DNA from 2 places in the Paraburkholderia sp. USG1 genome. Region 2 is predicted to be linked to the other one. Evidence: riboswitches for the same ligand, from Rfam matches in the RefSeq annotation. Region 2 holds a riboswitch; the other holds the start of a gene.

Region 1 (11,355 bases), on a different contig from region 2:
TGCTCATTTTCAATGCTCCTTCATTGATATATATGTAACCATATTGATTACATATAACCGGGAAAAAAGAGGGGCATGAGCCCCCGTTCGTCGAGAAGCGCGTGTTTCGATTGACCGGCACGCGCCCCTTTCTTCCTGCTTTCCTGCTGCCTTTTTGCTACCTCACCCGTGCGAGCGTTTCTTGCGTTCGCGCAGCTTTTCGGCGCGCACCACGTCGGCTGTGGCGTCGGCCAGCGTACGCGCGCCGAGCGAAGCCTCCATAGCCTGCTGCGCTTCGTCGATGATGCCGCGCAACACGCCCTGAATGTTGCGCCCGACCATGCACGCCGGATTCGGCTCCTCGCGATGCAATGCGAATAACTGCGCGTCATCCACCGCACGATACACCTCGAGCAGGGAGATGTGTTCAGGCGCCCGTGCCAGCAGCGCCCCGCCGCCCGCTCCCAGTTGCGAAGTGGTGAGGCCCGCTTCCGCCAGCATGGTCAGAAGCCGGCGGATCAGCGCGGGATTCGTGTTCACGCTGCCCGCGATCATTTCCGACGAAAGCGGCACGCCCCCCTGCAACGACAGCAGCGCGAGCACATGCACCGCAAATGCAAACCGGCTACTCGTGTTCACAGTAAACCCGTCCGGCAACGACAATATGTAACCATAGTAATTACATTTAATCCGGCTGTCAAACGGCCATGCGGTCCGGCCGGCATATCACTTGTCCATCTGCTTTTGCGCGTCGCTCGACTCGCCCGAGGACGAAGCCGACGCGTTCGCCGACGACGCCGAGCTCTGCGCCGACCACTCCTGGAGCTTGCGCCCGGCCGATTCGAGGCTCTGGCCGGTGAGCGACGCGGCCTTGCCGAGTTGCGCATTGGTGGCGCTCGCCGCACTCTGCAGATTCGCCTGCGCGGTCGAAGCGAGCGCGCTGGGGTCGATCCTGATCGACGGCGCGGAAGCGGATTCGAGATTCTGCTGCGCGGCGGATTTGGTCGCGTCGACCTGCTGGCCGACGTAGCTGGCCGCCTGATCGAGCTTCTGACCGGCGACCTGGGCCGCGTCGTTGAGCTTGCCGGCGACCTGGCCCGCGGACGCGTCGTTCTTCTGACAGGCGGCGAGGCCGCCGAACACGACGGCCACGAACGCGGCACGGCGCAACAAAGATGAATGGATAGGTAAAGTCATATTTCAGTGTGAGCCGCGTCGAGCGGCTTCCGCATGCGAAAACGCGCCAATGATACGCCGTTGTGCTGCACGCGCTCTTCAGCAAGCTTCCCGGTACGCTCATCGGTGAAGCCTCGAAGCCCGCTCGCCCGAAACCGCGTTATGCGCTCAGGCCCATGTGGGCGTCGAGTTCAGGGACACCGGGCGCGAGCGCCATTCGATCGTATCCATTGCGTGATCCGTCGCGGTTCTGTCAAACGTAGTGGAGTAGACTGCTTGAGCTTATAGGTGCGTCAATGACGCATTCGCTGTGTTCCGTTGATCAATTGGAGGCATACGATGGCGGCAAAGAAAATTCTGTTTCTGACCGGCGACTTCGCCGAGGATTACGAAACGATGGTGCCGTTTCAGGCGCTGCAGGCAGTTGGCCATGTGGTCGACGCAGTCTGCCCGAACAAGAAGGCCGGTGACCGGATCAAGACCGCGATTCACGATTTCGAAGGCGATCAGACCTATACGGAAAAACCCGGCCATCAATTCACGCTCAACGCCACCTTCGAAGACGCCGATCCGCGCCAATACGACGCGCTGGCGATAGCAGGCGGCCGCGCGCCGGAATATCTGCGGCTCAATCCCAAGGTAATCGAAGTCGTGCGGCAATTCGCCGAAGCGGGCAAGCCGATCGCCGCCATCTGTCACGCCGCGCAAATGCTGGCCGCCGCCGACGTGATCCGCGGCAAGCGCATTTCGGCCTACCCGGCCTGCGCGCCCGAAGTGAAAATGGCGGGCGGCGAATACGCCGACATTCCCGTCGACGCCGCGATCACCGACGCCAATTTCGTCACCGCCCCGGCGTGGCCCGCGCATCCCGAGTGGCTGCGCCAATTCCTCGTGCTGCTCGGTACACGCATCGAGCTCTGATCCCTTCTGCCTGATCCATACCGGCGAGCGCCCTGCCCTTGCGGCAACCCGCGCTCGTCAAAACTCATCCCATTTGAGACTAGTCCGATAGTTTGCAACGGAAGCCTTTCCTATAGTCGCCGGCTGACTTGGGAGTGTTTTCAATGGAACTGACCGACTGGATCGTGATTCTCGCCGTCGTGCTGCTGACAATTGCCTTTTTCTGCGGACGCGGGCCGGCCAACTGGTCGAGTGAAAATCGCGCGCGACGTCTGGCCGGCATGCGCATGCTGGTTCAGGCCGCGTGGTCGATGTGGGCGGCGCTGCTGCTCGTCGCGCGCGGCCTTTTTGCACTGAACGGAATACACGGCGTGCGCCCCACGCCCCTCCAGCTCATGGCGGGTATCGCCGTACTCATCGCTTGCGGCTGCTACTGGTCGATTCGCGGCAGGCAGTTGCTCAAACCGCGTCGTCTCTTTACCGCGTCGTAACCGAGCTAAGGCGTACTGATGCCGGGCTTGGCATCGGCGGCATGCGCGGCGGCGCTGCTGCTGCCACTGCTGCTGCCGCTCTTTCGATCACGCTCCTCCAGGGCCGGGCGGGCGTCGCGAGCGGCCTGAACACCGGGCGCCGTCGGCGGCCCTTGCGTACCGGCAGCCAGTTGCGCGATCCGCGCGTCGGCTTCAGGCAGCGACAGATAGAACGTCGTGCCCACGCCTTCTTTCGACTCCGCCCACACGCGCCCGCCGTGCCGCTCCACCACGCGGCGCACGAGCGCGAGGCCGATGCCCTCGCCGGCCGCCACATTGCCGTGCAACCGCTGAAAGGCGTTGAATAGCCGCGGCAAGGCAACCGCCGGAATGCCCAGGCCGTTGTCCCTCACATAGAAGATCCGCAGCGAATGCACGCCCGGCGGCGCCGGCGTCGTACCGATCTCGATCCTGCCCTCCCGTGACGGATCCAGGTAATTCACCGCGTTGCCGATCAGATTCGCGAACACCTGTTCCAGCGCGGTAGGGTCGCCCCATACCGCAGGCAATTCGTGCACGTGGACGTGAGCGCGCCGCGCCCGGATCGAGCCTTGCATCGCATCGATCACGCGCGGCACGATATCGCGCACCTCGACCTTCTGCTGCCGGTACTCCACCCGGCCCACGCGCGACAGCCGCAACAGCGCGTCGATGATGTGCGAGGCGCGCAGCACCGCCGTCTGCAGATAGTGCAGCGCTTCGCCGATATCCTCGTCGACCACCCGTTCGATGCGCTGCCGCGTGCCGGCCGCGAGCGACGACTCGCGCACCGCGACGCGCAGTTCGTCGCACGCGCGAATCAGCTCCTTTGAGAAGCCTTGCAGGTTCACCAGCGGCGCGCGCAGATCGTGCGACACGCTGTAAATGAACATTTCGTTTTCCTGAGTCTGCTGACGCAAGGTCTCGTTGATGCGCGCGAGTTCGCCGGTGCGGCGCGCCAGATCGGCCTGGAAGCGCGCCTGGATGCGCTCGGCTTCGAGCAGGCGGCGGCTCGTCTCGTGCAAGGTCAGATCGAGGCGGGCGATTTCATCGCGTCCCGGACCGATCGGCGCCAGCGGTTCGTTGCCCGCGAGACGCCCGGCGTTATCGGCAAGGAGCGCGAGCCGGCCGCGCACACCGCGCGTGAACAACCAGACGGCCAGCGCGACGAACAGCAACGAGCCGAGCACCGCCGCGACCACCAGGGTTTGCTGCCGCTCGCGCGCGGCGTCGGCGGCATTCGAGCGGAGCGTGTCGAGACGCCGCTCCTCGGCCTGGAATGCGGCGAGCTGCTGACGAAACCGGTCGAGCACGTCGGTCGGCGCGAGATCGCGAAAGCGCGCAAGCACGTCGCGCCGCCGGCCGGAATGCAGCATGTCCTGAACGCGGTCGGACCATTGCCGGTAGGCCTGCACCGCCTGGCGCACCTGAACCACGCGTTCGACCTGCGCCGGATTGTCGGCGACCAGATCGGCCAGTTGGTCGATGCGCCGGTCGACGTCCATCCACACCGTTACCGGTGTGGCGAAATGGGCGTCGTTGGCGAGCACCGCCCCGCGCAGCGCCACGGACTCGCCCAGCACCGGGTCGAGAATCGCGGTGGTCTGACGCAGCACGTCCTGGCTATGGATGGCCCAGCGCTCCGCCTGCGCCGCGTCCGACTGGGCCTTGACCAGCCCGGACAACAGCGCCAGTTCGAAGACGGCCGGAATCGCGATCAGCAACAGGCCTTTGGTGGTCAGTCTCATGCGTGCGCACTGGAGGTCGGTGGCCGGCAGATCATGCTCGGGGACGGCACATTATGTCGGCGATTACCCAGGAAAACAAAGAGGGCACGCCATTGACCAGGCATTTGCCGCAAAAGAATGCCGGATGAATGTCGGCCCCACGTTAGGGTTTTGAATTAAACGTAAATGAAATCGAATATTTTGCCCATTTTTGGTTCGCTCCGCCCTTGGTTACGACGTTATGCACACTAACTGTGCCGGCTAAAGCCGCAAAAATGTGCAAAGGCGTGTCCGCAGCATTTAACAAAGCACCCAACCAATCCCATCCCGGTGCCGAACTGCACCGTATCGACGCGTTTTGGCACAACTTTGGCCCGCTTCTTGCATTCATTGCCCGCTTTTTTGTCATCAGCAGGACACATCGATGGAAAGTCTTAAAACCGGCACCGATACCCTCTTCCTCTTACTCGGCGCCGCCATGGTGCTGGCGATGCACGCTGGGTTCGCCTTTCTCGAACTCGGCACGGTGCGCAAAAAGAACCAGGTCAATGCACTGGTCAAGATTCTGGTGGATTTCTCGGTCTCGACGATCGCCTACTTCTTTATCGGCTACGCGATCGCCTACGGCGTGCAGTTCTTCGGCAGCGCCGAGTCGCTGGCGGCACACAACGGCTATGCGCTGGTGCGCTTCTTCTTCCTGCTGACCTTCGCCGCCGCGATTCCCGCGATCGTCTCGGGCGGCATCGCCGAGCGCTCGAAATTCAATCCGCAACTCTTCGCGACGTTCGTGCTGGTCGGCTTCATCTACCCGTTCTTCGAAGGGATCGCGTGGAACGGCCGCTTCGGCATCCAGAACTGGCTCGCCGAGGTGTTCGGCGCGCAGTTCCATGACTTCGCCGGCTCGGTGGTCGTGCATGCGTTCGGCGGCTGGGTCGCCCTGCCGGCGGTATTGTTGCTGGGCGCGCGCCACGGGCGCTACCACCGCGACGGGGGCATCGCCGCGCATCCGCCGTCGAATATTCCGTTCCTCGCGCTGGGCGCGTGGGTGCTGGCGGTCGGCTGGTTCGGCTTCAATGTGATGAGCGCGCAGACCGTCGACAAGATCAGCGGCCTCGTCGCCGTCAATTCGCTGATGGCGATGGTGGGGGGCACCCTGACCGCGTGGCTCGCCGGCCGCAACGACCCCGGATTCACCTACAACGGGCCGCTTGCCGGACTGGTGGCGGTCTGCGCCGGCTCCGACATCATGCATCCGCTCGGCGCGCTGGTGACGGGTGGCATTGCCGGCGTGCTTTTCGTTTATATGTTCACCTGCGTGCAGAACCGCTGGCGCATCGACGACGTGCTGGGCGTATGGCCCTTGCACGGTCTGTGCGGCGCGTGGGGCGGCCTCGCGGCGGGCATCTTCGGCCTGCGCGCGCTCGGCGGCATGGGTGGCGTGTCGTTCGGGGCGCAACTGGTCGGCACGCTGGGCGGGATTGTGGTGGCGACGCTCGGCGGCGCGCTCGTGTACGGCGCGATCCGGCTGACAGTGGGCCTGCGGCTCGACCAGGAAGACGAGTACAACGGCGCCGACCTGTCGATCCACAAGATTTCGGCGACACCCGAGTAAGAAAGCTTCGGCGGCGGTTTTGCTTCGCATGAGCGCACTGGCGGCTCCGGCTCCCGCACGTGCGCCTCGCCACCGGGCATGCCGGATCCGGGCGGACAGCGCGGGCCGGCGGGCTGTCCGCGCCCACGCCGAACTGTCCCCACATGCCCTCGCCGGTGTTAGACTCCTGCGCTGGAGATGGCATTCTCCTTTAACCGCCCTTGTGGCTGATGATGCCTGCTCGCCCGGATGATTGCGGACGCAGCATCGCGCTCCATGCTCAGCCCGGTTTGTCGACACCCCCGGTTTTGCCAGGCCTCCCATGTATTGGTCCATTCTCGCCGTCGGAATCGGCGGCGCGCTCGGTTCGTTGTTTCGCTGGTTTCTGGGCATCCGCCTGAACGGCCTGTTCAGCGGCTTGCCGCTCGGCACTTTCGCCGCCAACGTGATTGCCGGCTACGTCATCGGCGTCGCCGTCGCAGGGTTTGCGCGGGCGCCGCAGCTCGCACCGGAATGGCGGCTCTTCGTCATCACCGGCTTGATGGGCGGTCTGTCGACCTTCTCGACTTTTTCAGCGGAAGTCGTGCAGCGGTTGCAGGACGGCCGGCTCGGCTGGGCTGCGGGCGAGATCGTGATTCATGTGGGTGCGTCGCTCGTGATGACCATTCTCGGCATCGCAACGGTGTCGTTGCTGTCGCGCTGAAAGCGCCACGCGCCGCGCCACTCCAGGCGCGGATGCTCCTCTCCTCCGATCCACCCGACTTCCTACGGCTTGCCATCAGTCGGGTTCGCAAAGGCCTATTGGATCGAGCGAAGCGGGAACAACTTGCCTTCAGCGAGAACTGAAGTTGAACGGCGATGTAACGTGAACTAGCCTTAACGTCTAGCCGGAAGCAAGACTCTGGTATAGAGCCTGCGTTGAAAGTGCGGCTCTTCTGCAACGAGTATTTGAGCTATCCGATCCCGGCTCGCGCTGCAAGCCGCCAATGCAGGAGACAGGTTCGCGTCAGGAGGTCTGCAGTGTCGCGCTCCCGTAGTTTCCTGCGGGGCGCGAACCTGGCAGGCGACATGGTCGCTGTGATGCCGTTGTACGGAGGCAGCATGTCAATGGACAACATTAAAACCATCATCATCGTCATGATGGAGAACCGGTCGTTCGACCATGTTCTCGGTTATCTGAGCCTCGACGGAAAAGACGTCAACGGACTCTCTGCCGACCCCGCGTGGCAGCAGAATTTCGCGAATCTTTACGACGACAGGACATATGCGATCCATGCTCTCTCGCCGGCGACCCAACTGATCCCCGACCCTCCGCACGACCGCACGCCGATTTCGATACAAATAAACACGCCGTGCGCGAGTGGAGGCTGCCCCGAACTGGGTGGGTTCGTTGCAAGCTACGCGGCACGACACCCTGCGCCAGCCGATCTCTCGATGGTAATGGGCTATTACACCGCCGATGCGCTGCCTGTTTACGATTTCTTCGCAAACCATTTCACGATTTGCGATAGCTGGTTTGCGCCGCTTCCGACCGGAACCCAGGCCAATCGCCTGATGGCCATGTCGGGAGAGAGTGCGATTAGCGACAACGTTTCTGGTTTTCTCCCACAGCAGTCCCTGGTATATGACTGGCTGACCGCACACGCCACAAGCTGGTGTGTCTACCAGTCGGGAGGATTTTTCCCGTTCTTCAGCCTGATGCCCAAGTGGTTGCCCGAAATAGTGACGTCGCTCGCCTTGCCGTTGGATGGCATTGGCGGCAGGTTCAGGCGGTATTCGCGCTTCAAGGCAGACTGGACGAACGGTTCGAACATGCCTCAAGTCATTTTCATCGAACCGGAATACACGGACGGGCCACACCGGACTCCGAATGACGACCATTCGCCTACCGGCGTTGCTCCAGGGCAAGCGTTCCTCGCCGACATCTATCAAACGATTTCCACGTCAGAGCGATGGAATGAGACGCTGATGATCGTCACGTACGACGAGCATGGAGGGTTCTTCGATCATGTCAGTCCCCTCGATATCCCGACCGACGTTGCCGGATATCGGTTTCAGACTACCGGGCTGCGGGTACCAGCATTCCTGATCTCGCCCTATGTCACGCCGGGCGGCGTCTTTTCCGGCGACCTGGACCATACGTCGATCCTTCAGCTTCTCGCGGATAAATTCAACGCCGGCGGCACGTACTCCGCCCCGGTCAGTGCACGCACACAACTTTCGAAGCTCAGTTCCGCCCTTTCCGAAATGAAAACGCCGGGCCCTGCGCCCAGGCTGAATGTGCCAATGCCGGGAAACTCACCTGTACCGTCTCCCGTTTCGCAGCCAGTTGGCCTTTCGGCATGTGCACAAGCCTTTCGTAGCGTCGCGCTCAAAGTTCAGCAGGATCATCCGGAATTGCTGTCTTCGCCGAACTGGGGAGACCTCGCGGGCTTTGTCGCGACCTACAAGGGCGCGTCGTGAATCGACGCAAGGTCTATGTCCGTCTGGATTACTGCTGCACGCAGCGTGAAGCGGAGAAAGGAGTGACGTGGCCGCATTCCCGAGGCCGCATTCCCGATAACCTGGTCATTAGCGGGTTGGCGAGCGCGACAACGACGATGTCATTGTTTGCCAAAATACCTGTATGAATGTACAGTATCCCGCACGGACTTCCGTCGCGGTGTTGGGTGCGCGACCGCCGTGTGGCCGCATGCGACGGCGCCTCATGCGTAGGAACCGTGAGTCGTGCAAGGTTTGGAACGACTGGAAAAATACGGAGAAGACATGCTTCGATTCTTGGGCCTCGGCGCACTGCTGCTGACAGTTGTTTCTACTGTGTCGGCAGGCGAACGCTATGTGGAAGTCTGGAATCCGCCTGAGGCGCGGGCCGACGCACCGCCCGCCAAACTGTCGCATAAACAGTCGATACATCGGCACAGTGCTTCGCGGACCGTGAAATATCATGCACGAAGCGCTCGGGCGCCCGCGCCGAAGTTGATTGCGAAACAGCGTGAAATCCCGGCGGATTCGCGAACCGCAACACCTGATCTGACAGACATCCCGCGGCAGATCACGCCTGAGGGGAACATCCTGCGGGTCGATTCCCGCCAGGCTTATGTCGGGGTGTCGCGTTAATGGAATCGGAAACCTACCACGGCTACAACATCTGGGGACATGCAATACAGCAGCATGAGGAACCGCATCGACCTGGACCTTACGCTGCCAGCGGAACCATTACTCAAAACAACAGGGTGATTGAAGCGTCCGGTGTCCTTGGCTTTTTCGATACTGACGAGGGCGCGCAGCAGGCTGGACTCGAATGGGCTCGCGCATGGATCGACAGCCACGGGTAGACCGTACCTTGCCATGCGGAAAAAACTCAATTCCTTGGGCAGCGATTGCTCCTTGCCGCAATGCGCGCTACCAACGGCACCAGCCGAGGGTTGACCACCGGGATTGAACTGGCACGACCTTCGGATCGGGCAACGATTGCGTTGATGGTAACGCGTGCAACTGCGCGTTGCGCCCGTCTTGCGAAGTGCTTCAATCGACGGTCGCTGACCGGATGCCGCGCCCATATCAGCGCAGCGAACCAGCCCAGAACCGTCCACCCGAGCAGAATGTTCACCATCGTCACCGCAAAGGCGTCTTCCCGGTTTCTGGCGTCGGCAATCATTGCGGGCGCCAGATAAAGCATCAGCACAGCGATCACGACCGCACCTTGAATAATCTTCAGCATTTCGACACCTCGCTACAGCCTTGATCAGCAGACGCCTTTCGAATTAATGACGCGAGTACAGGCGAGCAGCCGACTGGTCAGGTTGACGGCTGCCAGACACCACGGATTGCGCAACCACGCCGCCGTACGAATCATTGACGGAGCCGACCGCATCGTTGCGTTCCGCTGCGACGGTTTGTGCGCTCTGGCCTCGTTGTGACGCGGGAGCCCCGACCGAAGGACGGTAGGAAGGCGCCGGTCCATAGCCGCTGGCAAATGCAGGCGCAGCGATGGAGGTAGTGGCCGCAACGAGCAACATCGCAAGAAGTCTGTTTTTCATGATGGATCCCTAATCCGGTTTCAAGAGCGGTGCAAGTCGGTGAGACGCGCGCCGCTGACAGAATTCAGTTTAGGTGGGACCTATCTTTTTTCTATGCCGATAGCGTGAAATCACAATTGCTACGGGGCGAACAATCGGCGTTGGCCCGCCTGTGCAGGATTTGCGTGCGCCCGCTGCCACTGCCGTTTCCTGTCTCGTCTTTCGATGTCGACCTTTGCTGGCAGCTTCGCCCTGAGGATTCAGCGGCGCAGCAGTGGCTCTGCGACACCATTGCACGTACGGTGAGCGGAGCCTGTGTTTCGCACCCTGAGAAGTCCCTCGGCGTGCGGCGCAAATCATGGACGCCAGACATTGGGTGGCCCGATGCATGAGTCATTCCGTTTCCGGTACGCGGCGAAGGAATCGAAGCCGTGCATTGGCGTCCGCACACCTCCACACCTCCACTGCACTGTCAGGCAACCCGAGTTGCGCTAGCGTGCAATCTTTGTCTCGTTGCCTGCGATATCGTTGTTTCACCCACAAACCTTACCGAACTCGATTCTGGTTCGGCGAAATCAGGAGACGACGATGGAAATCAAACCGAAGGTTCGCGAAGAAGCCGTTCAGATCGACGACATTCCGTGGAAGCCCTTCCCGGACGCACTTTCCCGAGGCGGCATTCGCTGGAAGATGCTCCACGCCTCGCCCGAGATGGGCGCGTGGACTGCGATTTTCGACTGTCCGGCCGGCTCGTCCTTTAACTCTCACTTTCACGTCGGGCCAGGCGAATATCTGCTGACAAAAGGCCGCATGGACGTCCGTGGCGGCAGCGAGGATGGCGGCGACACCGTCGTGGCGCCGGCATACGGCTACGAGTCTGCCAATGCCCGTCACGACAAAACCTCGTTCCCGGTCGACAGTGAGTTTTATATGACGTTCCTCGGCCCGCTTTCCTTTATCAAGGAAGACGGCACGCCAATCGTGGTGGTCACCTGGGACGAAGCCCAGCGCGCGTACGCGGGCTGAAAAGTCCGCTTTCCATGTCATGTATCGGCACGCTCATCGTTGCCGATACATCCCGCCGCCCCTCCTGTGGACATTCGACATGTCAAATTCCTCTGAACAGACCGAAGCTGCAACCAGGCAGATCCTCGACCATCATCTCGGCGCCTTTGCTCACGGCGTTGCGGAGATTCTCAAGGATTATGACGACGACTCCGCGCTCGTCACGCCGGACAAGACCTTTCGCGGCCGCGAGGAGATAACCGGCTTCTTCAAGGCCTTCCTTGACGGCGCGGACCCGGCGTTCTGGCCGGCGTTCAGGATTACGAGCATGAGCACGGTGCGCGACGTGGCATACCTCGCGTGGGAGGCGAAGCCCTGGGTTACCCTGGCAACGGACACACTGGTCGTCAAGGACGGAAAAATTGCGGTTCATACGTTCACGGCATTTC
Region 2 (4,355 bases):
CCGCGTGCCGGCTGTGCCCGCGAGTTCCTGTTTTTTTGTCGATCCCCGTTGTATGGTCCGGTCGGTACCGCGTCTCTACGCGCATGCGACCGATGTCCGTATGGCCGCGCCGGATGCCTGTTTCAAACTCAGGTGGCTGTCCGTTTCCGACCAGTGTGAGCATACGCAAGCTGCAGCCCGTGCCGCCGATACAGGCAGTCCAGGCTTTCCGGCGTCGGTCCATTCACATGAATTGAATGGCTGGTTACCCGATGATTTCACGACACGGGAGACCATGCAGCATGTCGCATAAAAGAAAAAAGGCGAGCACGCGGAGGCGCCTGACGCGCGAACTCCTCCTCCCAATACCGGCCAGGAAGGCCCAGCAACGTTCGATTCAGGCGCATATGGCGCTCGAAACGCTGAGACTGGGGCAAGGGAATGGCAATCAGGCGGGTGAACTGATCAGATCTCTGTACATGACATGGCTGATTGCATGCGATTGCGGTGAAGTTGAACCGGATGTCTTTCTTGTCGCGGAGGCAGGGCTTCATCGATGCATAAGACGTGTACCGGAAGATGGGAGCTGGAGCATCGACGCAACCGCGTGCGACGCGCTGAAGGCGGTATTGAGTCTGCAGGATGACCTGCTTGCGACAGTCCCAGCGCACGTTATGTGGCGGGCCGCGCGGCGCCTCGACAAGGTGATTGATTCGGGCAGGATGCCGAGCGTGCAGGCCATCGTCGAATCAGGTGCTGAGGCGGGCGGCAGTTAGCCGTAGAGGTGTCCGCATCGGATGACGCCGCGATCGAGCGCGGGCCGTGACTCGTGGTTCGCGTTAGTCTCCCTCTCCGGGCGCGGACAGCGTCCGATCGAGGTGTGGCAGGTCCGAGCCACCTAACGCAGGACAAAGTGAAGTCCGACCACGATGAGGACGATGAAGATGAAGAGGGTAAGGAGGCCCTTTAGCATGGCGCAGGCTCGAACGAGTGGTTCACGGGCAGCATAGCGCATAGCGACAAAATGTTGCGCTGCACGAAAATTGGCGCTAAGCTGATCACTACGGAGATGGCATTCCTCCGATAATCGCTGCGACGTTCTGTCATGCAGCTAATGATGCCTACGTGTCCCCGACGGCGGGGGTGTAGGTGCTTCTCTTCATTCCGCCGTCCGGGTTTGCGTTAACTGAACCACGGCTCCCGCTTCTCTCACTGTCCCGCTCACTGCTGAATGGCACGTAGTCACGCTGTGAGACAAGGGCACGATTCCGTGGTTTGCAGGCGTCAAAATTCTGATCTCCATGGAAAGAAATTCTCTCGCAGCATCGCTGCACATCCCGGGTTTGAAGGACCCGATCGAAATGCCAGTCTATCGCGGCGTAATGGGTCCTGCCGTGATCGACATCCGCAAGCTGTACGCACAGTCCGGCATGTTTACGTACGATCCAGGTTTTATGTCGACGGCAGCATGCGAGTCTGCCATCACCTATATCGATGGTGACAAGGGGGAGCTGCTATATCGCGGCTATCCGATCGATAACCTTGCGCAGAACGCCGACTTTCTTGAAACCTGTTATCTGCTCCTGAAGGGCGAACTGCCCGACACCAGAGAGAAGCGTGCATTTGTCGAGGCAGTGACGAAGCACACCCTTGTCCACGAGCAGATGCATTTTTTCTTCCGCGGGTTTCGCCGGGACGCGCACCCGATGGCCATCCTCGTTGCCGCAGTCGGTGCGTTGTCGGCGTTCTATCACGATTCTCTGGATATCAACGATCCCGGACATCGCGAGGTGTCGGCGATCCGTCTGATCGCGAAGCTGCCGACGCTCGTCGCGATGGCCTACAAGTACACCGTAGGCCAGCCGTTCGTATATCCAGAGAATGACCTGTCATATAGCGCGAATTTCATGCGCATGATGTTCTCGAATCCGTGCGAGGAGTACAAGGTCAACGACGTGCTGGTGCGCGCGCTCGACCGTATCCTGATCCTGCACGCGGACCACGAGCAGAACGCGTCGACTTCAACGGTGCGTCTTGCCGGTTCGTCGGGCGCGAATCCGTTCGCCTGCATTGCGGCCGGCATCGCGTGTCTGTGGGGCCCGGCGCATGGCGGAGCGAACGAAGCCGCGCTGAACATGCTTGAGGAGATCGGCTCGGTCGACCACATCCCCGAATTCATCCAGCAGGTGAAGGACAGGAGCTCGGGCGTGAAGCTCATGGGCTTCGGTCACCGCGTGTACAAGAACTACGACCCGCGTGCAAAGCTGATGCGCGAGACGTGCCACGAAGTGCTCGAAGAGCTGGGCCTGCACGACGACCCGCTGTTCAAGCTCGCGATGGCGCTCGAAAAGATCGCGCTGGAAGACGACTACTTCGTGTCGCGCAAGCTGTACCCGAACGTGGACTTCTACTCGGGCATCGTGCAGCGCGCGCTGGGCATTCCGACGTCGATGTTCACCTGCATCTTCGCGATGGCGCGCACCGTGGGCTGGATCGCGCAGTGGAACGAAATGATTGCGGACCCCGAACAAAAGATCGGGCGGCCGCGTCAGCTCTTTATCGGCGAAGCCCTGCGAGAGGCGTTGCCGCTGGCAAGGCGTGGTTAGTCCGCGCGATTCAGGCTAATTCAGGAGGATCTGATGAGAACCGGGCGGGACCCGAAGTGGGCTGGCACACTGGCTTTACTCGATCTGTCGAGTTCACCGATAGGTCGTACCAGGAAACCGGGCGCTCCGGTCAGGCGTGCTACGGAAGCGGTGATCGGCGGTAGTAGTCTTCCGACCATCCGGCTGATTGATCGCATCGATGCGGAGACGGTGCTGCTGTCGTGGAGCGATCCCCGGGCCGGCTTTTGCGGCGAGCAGAAATGGAAGATCGGTGCTGCGAGACGGGCGGGCCCCTGCGTCGTCACGCGCATCCATGTCCGACGACGCGATCGCGTCTATCAACCAGCATTGCGCTGCGGACGTCGTCATGAAGGCGCAATGATCCTGCCTGACTGCATCGAGTGTGCGATGCCCGGTCAGCTCCTGGTGCCCGTTACGTTCGAGCCGGCCGCTGAAACAGCGATGATGTCCCTATAGGCGGCAAACCCAATCTGAGGAGAACGAGGTTGTCCGAGACATTCAAGGAAGTCCGCATGGAGAGCGACACGTTCGGTGAAATTGCCGTCCCGGCCGCGCGTCAATGGGGCGCGCAGACGCAGCGTTCGCTGCAGAATTTCTGCATCTCGACCGAGAAGCAGTCGCCTGAACTGATTGTCGCGCTCGCGCTGATCAAGCGCGCGGCCGCCGAGGTCAATCTGGAACTGGGCGTGCTGGACAGGACGAAGGCCGGCGCGATCGTCGCGGCGGCCGACGAAATCGTTGCCGGCAAGCATTCGGGCGAATTCCCGCTCGCGGTCTGGCAGACCGGCTCCGGCACGCAGACCAACATGAACCTGAACGAGGTGATCGCGAACCGCGCGAGCGAGCTGCTCGGCGGCGAGCGCGGCGAAGCGCGCAAGGTGCATCCGAACGACGACGTAAACCGTGGCCAGTCGTCGAACGACGTGTTTCCGACCGCGATGCACGTGGCCGCCGCACGCGCGTTGGTCGAGCATCTGCTGCCCGCACTGCAGGCGCTGCGCACGACGCTCGACCGCAAGGCGAACGCGTTTGCAGAGATCGTCAAGATCGGCCGCACGCACCTGCAGGACGCGACGCCGCTGACCCTCGGTCAGGAATTCTCCGGCTACGTCGCGCAGCTCGATCACGGGATCGAGCACGTCGAATCGGCGCTGCCGCATCTGTATCAGCTCGCGCTTGGCGGCACCGCGGTCGGCACCGGGCTGAACGCGCATCACCAGTTCGCCGACAAAGTCGCGGCCGCGATCGGCCGGCTGACGGGCCTGCCGTTCCTATCGGCGCCGAACAAGTTCGAGGTGATGGCCGCGGCCGATGCGCTGGTGTTCGCGCATGGTGCGCTGAAGACGGTCGCAGCAAGCCTGATGAAGATCGCGAATGACGTGCGCTGGCTCGCGAGCGGCCCGCGCTGCGGGCTCGGCGAACTGTCGATTCCCGAGAACGAGCCGGGCAGCTCGATCATGCCCGGCAAAGTGAACCCGACGCAGTCAGAAGCGGTGACGATGCTGTGTTGCCAGGTATTCGGCAACGACGTCGCGGTGAACTTCGGCGGCGCGAGCGGCAACTTCGAACTGAACGTATTTCGGCCGATGATCGCCCACAACGTGCTGCAATCGGTGCGTCTGCTCGCAGACGGCGCCCAGAGCTTCAACGATCACTGCGCGGTTGGCATCGAGCCGAACCGCTCGCGCATCGACACGCTGCTGAACGAATCGCTGATGCTGGTGACGGCGCTCAATCCGCACATCGGCT

The links. Region 2 has a riboswitch for fluoride ahead of gltA (citrate synthase). Riboswitches for the same ligand answer to the same signal wherever they lie in the genome.
Region 1: linked by a shared signal. The riboswitch ahead of crcB (fluoride efflux transporter CrcB) and the one ahead of gltA (citrate synthase) in region 2 are both predicted to bind fluoride.

Annotation. Positions count from the first base shown of each region.
Region 1 is NZ_JAMWXW010000011.1:217,584-228,938, reverse strand. It holds gene NE850_RS17060 (NAD(P)-dependent oxidoreductase) at 1-7, opposite strand, end outside; gene NE850_RS17055 (Rrf2 family transcriptional regulator) at 163-618, opposite strand; gene NE850_RS17050 (hypothetical protein) at 706-1,176, opposite strand; gene NE850_RS17045 (DJ-1/PfpI family protein) at 1,495-2,076, shown strand; gene NE850_RS17040 (hypothetical protein) at 2,220-2,546, shown strand; gene NE850_RS17035 (ATP-binding protein) at 2,552-4,312, opposite strand; gene NE850_RS17030 (ammonium transporter) at 4,716-5,903, shown strand; fluoride riboswitch at 6,068-6,129, shown strand; gene crcB (fluoride efflux transporter CrcB) at 6,205-6,585, shown strand; gene NE850_RS17020 (alkaline phosphatase family protein) at 6,990-8,345, shown strand; gene NE850_RS17015 (hypothetical protein) at 8,610-8,999, shown strand; gene NE850_RS17010 (hypothetical protein) at 8,999-9,217, shown strand; gene NE850_RS17005 (superinfection immunity protein) at 9,244-9,576, opposite strand; gene NE850_RS17000 (hypothetical protein) at 9,647-9,922, opposite strand; gene NE850_RS16995 (2,4'-dihydroxyacetophenone dioxygenase family protein) at 10,490-10,927, shown strand; gene NE850_RS16990 (nuclear transport factor 2 family protein) at 11,007-11,355, shown strand, end outside.
Region 2 is NZ_JAMWXW010000001.1:61,358-65,712, reverse strand. It holds gene NE850_RS00305 (hypothetical protein) at 282-755, shown strand; fluoride riboswitch at 1,036-1,110, shown strand; gene gltA (citrate synthase) at 1,281-2,585, shown strand; gene NE850_RS00295 (DUF3331 domain-containing protein) at 2,619-3,062, shown strand; gene fumC (class II fumarate hydratase) at 3,119-4,355, shown strand, end outside.